2 regions of the Micromonospora sp. DSM 43699 genome follow, and region 2 is predicted to be linked to the other one. Evidence: predicted binding sites of a transcription regulator. Region 2 holds the regulator's gene; the other holds the start of a gene.

Region 1 (2,392 bases), on a different contig from region 2:
GTGGAGCCCTCCTCGACGGTGATGACACCGTCGCGGCCGACCTTCTCCATCGCCTCGGCGATCAGCTCGCCGATGGTGGCGTCCTGCGCGGAGATCGTCGCGACGTGCGCGATCGACTTCTTGTCGGCCACCTCTACGGCCCGGCCGAGCAGCGCCTCGGAGACCTTGGCCGCCGCCGCGTCGACACCCCGCTTGAGGCCGGCCGGGTTGGCACCGGCGGTCACGTTGCGCAGGCCCTCGCGCACCATCGCCTGGGCCAGCACGGTCGCGGTGGTGGTCCCGTCGCCGGCGACGTCGTTGGTCTTCGTCGCCACCTCCTTGACCAGCTGCGCGCCGAGGTTCTCGTAGGGGTTGGTGAGCTCGATCTCCTTGGCGATGGTCACACCATCGTTGGTGATCGTCGGCGCACCGAATTTCTTGTCCAGGACGACGTTGCGCCCGCGCGGGCCGAGGGTGACCTTGACCGTGTCCGCGAGGGCGTTGACACCGTGCTCCAGCAGGTGCCGGGCGTCGTCCGAGAAGCTCAGGATCTTCGCCATGAATGTCCCTTCGAAGCGACGTCGCCCCGGCCCGGCGAGCCGGACCGGGGCGACGACACTGGAATCGGTTGGTTACTTCTCGATGACCGCGAGAACGTCGCGGGCGGAGAGCACCAGGTACTCCTCGCCGGCGTACTTGATCTCGGTGCCGCCGTACTTCGAGTAGAGGACGGTGTCGCCGACCTTGACGTCGAGCGGCACGCGGTTGCCCTTGTCGTCGATCCGGCCCGGGCCGACGGCGAGGACGGTGCCCTCCTGCGGCTTCTCCTTGGCGGTGTCGGGGATCACGATGCCCGACGCCGTGGTGGTCTCAGCCTCGTTCGCCTGGACCACGATGCGGTCCTCGAGCGGCTTGATCGCAACCTTGGTCGCGGTAGTCACGGGCATACCCTCCTGGGGTACTTGGTTTCGTTGCCGGCCGAGAGTCCGACCAGCGTCAATTGCCACATGCCACCGGGCGGGGCCGTCGTCGCGGGTGCCGGTCCGCCTGGCGTTCAGCACCCGGACCGGATGGCCCGGGACGCTGGCACCCTCAGGGTGAGAGTGCTAATCGCAGGTTATTCCTCGGCTAGCACTCCGTCAAGGAGAGTGCCAACGAGACACCTCCCGTGTCGCCCCGGCCCGACCCCGGCCATGATCGACTCAACGGTGGCGACCCTGCGGTGCCGACCCCGCCCGGAGGCCGCGACCTCGGCCCGCCCGAGTCGACCTCCGGGACGGACCGGACAATGGGCGGGTGGATCTGGACCAGTTCGCCGCGCTGCGTACCCCCGAGGGGTCGGCCGTGCTCACCGCGGCGACCGAGGTGGCCGGCGGCGATCCGCTGGCCGCGGCGGCGGCGCTGCGGTCGCGCGGGGTGCCGGCCGGGCTGGCCGCCGCCGCGCTGACCCAGGCCGAGCTGCGCCGCCGGGCGGTCGGCAAGTTCGGCCCGGAGGCGGCCGGGATGTTCCTCACCCGCCCCGGCCTGGAGCAGGCCACCCGGCGGGTGGTCGCCGACCGGCGGGCCGCCCGGCTCGCCGCCGCCGGGGTGCGCGCCCTCGCCGACCTGGGCTGCGGCCTCGGCGCCGACGCGCTCGCCGCCGCCCGCGCCGGCATCCGGGTGTACGGGGTGGAGGCCGACCCGGTCACCGCCGCGCTGGCCGCCGCGAACGCCGAGGCCGCCGGGCTGGCCGCGATGTTCACCGTGGAGTGCGGCGACGCGACGGCGTTCGACGTGACCCGGGTCGACGCGGTCTTCTGCGATCCGGCCCGGCGACGGGCCGGCACCGGACGACGGATCTTCGACCCGAACGCCTACTCACCACCGTGGGACTTCGTCACCGGGCTGGCCGGGCGGGTGCCGCACACGGTGGTGAAGGTGGCCCCCGGCCTCGACCACGCGCTGATCCCGGCCGGGGCCGAGGCGGAGTGGGTGAGCGTCGACGGCGACCTGGTCGAGGCGGCCCTCTGGTGTGGTCGGCTCGCCGAGGTGCCCCGCCGGGCGACCGTGCTGCGGCCGGGACCCGCCGACCGGCAGCGCTCGGCGAACGGCACCGCCTCCGGTCGGCCCGCCGGCGGCGAGCCGGCCGCCGCCCACCAGTTGACCGGCACCGGTGCGGCCGAGGCCAAGGTCGGACCGGTCCGGCGCTACCTGTACGACCCGGACCCGGCGGTGGTCCGCGCGCACCTGGTCGCCGAACTGGCCGACACCCTCGACGCGACGCTGGCCGACCCGACGATCGCCTACCTGTACGCGGACACCCCGCAGCCGACCCCGTTCGGCCGCTGCCTGGAGATCGTCGACGTGCTGCCGTTCTCGCTGAAGCGGCTGCGCGCACTGCTGCGGGAACGTCGGGTCGGCCGGGTGGAGATCC
Region 2 (2,392 bases):
GTCGAGGTGGACGTAGAGGTCGCCCCGGCCGGTGCCGCGCAGGTGCGGTACGCCCCGGGCGCGTAGCCGCAGCGTGCTGCCCGGCTGGGTGCCGGCCTTGACGTCGACGGTCTCCTCGCTGTCCAGCGTCTTGATGGTCAGCCGGGTGCCCAGCGCGGCGGCGGTCATCGGGACGGTGACCCGGCAGTGCAGGTCGTCGCCCTTGCGGGAGTAGACGTCGTGCGGGCGCTCGTGGATCTCGACGTAGAGGTCACCGGCGGTGCCACCACCCGGGCCGACCTCGCCCTGCTGGGCCAGCCGGATGCGCATGCCGTCCTCGACCCCGGCGGGGATCTTCACGGTCAGCGAGCGGCGGGTCCGCACCCGGCCGTCGCCGGCGCAGGTGGGACAGGGGTGCGGGATGGTGGTGCCGTAGCCCTGGCAGACGGTGCACGGGCGGGCCGAGACCACCTGGCCGAGGAAGGTCCGCTGCACCGACTGCACCTCGCCCCGGCCCCCGCACGCCTCGCAGGTCGCCAGGTGGGTGCCGGCTGCGGTGCCCGCCCCGGAGCAGGTGGTGCAGAGCACGGCGGTGTCGACGGTGATCGGGGCCTCGACGCCGAAGGCGGTCTCGTGCAGGTCCAGCTCCAGCCGCAGGATCGCGTCGGCACCCGGCCGGGTACGCGGGCGCGGTCCGCGTGCGCCACCGGCGGCGCCGCCGAAGAAGGCGTCCATGATGTCCTGGAAACCGACGAACGGGCCCGCCCCACCGGGGCCACCCGGGCCGCCGGCACCCCCGCCGCCCGGGGCGAGCGGGTCGCCGCCCAGGTCGACGATCTGCCGCTTCCGATCGTCCGACAGGACCTCGTACGCGGCGTTGATGTCCTTGAACTTCTCCTGTGCCTCCGGGTCCGGATTGACGTCCGGGTGGAACTGCCGCGCCAGCTTGCGGTAGGCGCGCTTGATCTCGTCGTCGGAGGCTTCCCGGCTCACGCCGAGGATGCCGTAGTAGTCCCTGGCCACTGCGTTCCGTGTCCTCATGTTCGTCTCGCGTTGCGCCGGTCGGCGGCCGGAGCCGGCCGTCGGCCCTGACTGGTCAGTTCTGGGCCAGCAGCTCGCCCACGTAGCGTGCCACGGCCCGCACCGTGGCGATGGTGCCGGGGTAGTCCATCCGGGTCGGGCCGAGCACACCCAACCCGCCGACGATGGTGCTGCCCGGGCCGTACCCGGTGCTGACCACCGAGGCGGCGCGGAGGTTGTCGATCTCGTTCTCGTCGCCGATCAGCACCCGGGTGGTGCTCGGCTCGGCCTCGCCGATCAGCTTGAGCAGGACCACCTCCTCTTCGAGCGCCTCCAGGATGGGACGCAGCGAACCCTGGAAGTCGAGCAGGCCGCCCCGGGTGAGGTTGGCGGTGCCGGCCAGCGCCAGCCGCTCCTCGGTGCGCTCGACGAGGGTCTCCAGCAGCACGGTGGAGAGGGTGGTCATGGCACCGCGCAGGTGCGGCGCGGACTCCTCGACAAGCGCCTGGACCAACGGCGGGGTGTCGGACAACCGGCTGCCGACCAGCTTCTCGTTGACCAACCGGCGCAGGTCGGTGACGTCGTCGGCGGGCACCGGCGCGGGCAGCTCGACCAGCCGCTGCTCCACCCGCCCGGTGTCGGCGATCATGACCAGCATCAGCCGGGTGGTGGAGATCGGCACCAGCTCCAGGTGCCGCACCGACGAGCGGGCCAGCGACGGGTACTGCACCACGGCGACCTGCCGGGTGAGCTGCGCCAGCAGGCGCACGGTGCGGTGCACGACGTCGTCCAGGTCGACCGCGCCGACCAGGAAGCGCTCGATGGCCCGGCGCTCGGCCGGGCTGAGCGGCTTGACCCGGGAGAGCCGGTCGACGAAGAGGCGGTAGCCGCGGTCGGTGGGCACCCGGCCGGCGCTGGTGTGCGGCTGCCGGATGTAGCCCTCCTCCTCCAGCACCGCCATGTCGTTGCGGACGGTGGCCGGGGAGACCCCGAGCTGGTGCCGCTCGACGAGCGTCTTGCTGCCGACGGGCTCCTGCGTGGCGACGTAGTCCTCGACGATCGCCCGCAGCACGGCGAGCTTGCGGTCGTCGAGACCCATCTCCCACCTCCTGATGCACGTCGACCGGGGCAGCCGCTGCGCCCGGCAACCGCTCTGGCACTCGACTGTAGCGAGTGCCAGTCTACGACGGCAGTACCGCCGCCGCGATGATCAACGACGGACCGTCGGTGTGGCCGCCCCCGGCGGGCGGCCGGCGCGGTCGCTGACCGAACGTCGAGGCCAACCTCACCAGTGTCGCTCTGGTGCGCCCTTGCCGGCAGCCCCTACCGTGGCGGCATGACTGAACCACCTCGCCCGCCCGGCGCGGGGGACGGCTACCCGCCGGACCCGAAC

The links. The regulator HrcA, encoded in region 2, represses chaperone genes, less so after heat shock. The targets are predictions, from matches to a motif close to GGTTNGCACNCTCNNNNNGAGNGTGCNAACC.
Region 1: the regulator HrcA is predicted to act here: its motif matches at 1,061-1,091, upstream of groES (co-chaperone GroES).

The regions. Positions count from the first base shown of each region.
Region 1 covers NZ_JBTMMT010000034.1:9,316-11,707, reverse strand. The annotation lists gene groL (chaperonin GroEL) at 1-539, opposite strand, end outside; gene groES (co-chaperone GroES) at 612-926, opposite strand; partial or broken gene AC0AIB_RS17705 (methyltransferase domain-containing protein) at 1,276-2,038, shown strand; partial or broken gene AC0AIB_RS17700 (THUMP-like domain-containing protein) at 2,104-2,392, shown strand, end outside.
Region 2 covers NZ_JBTMMT010000036.1:1,132-3,523, forward strand. The annotation lists gene dnaJ (molecular chaperone DnaJ) at 1-1,002, opposite strand, end outside; gene hrcA (heat-inducible transcriptional repressor HrcA) at 1,076-2,098, opposite strand; gene AC0AIB_RS18295 (DUF4870 domain-containing protein) at 2,336-2,392, shown strand, end outside.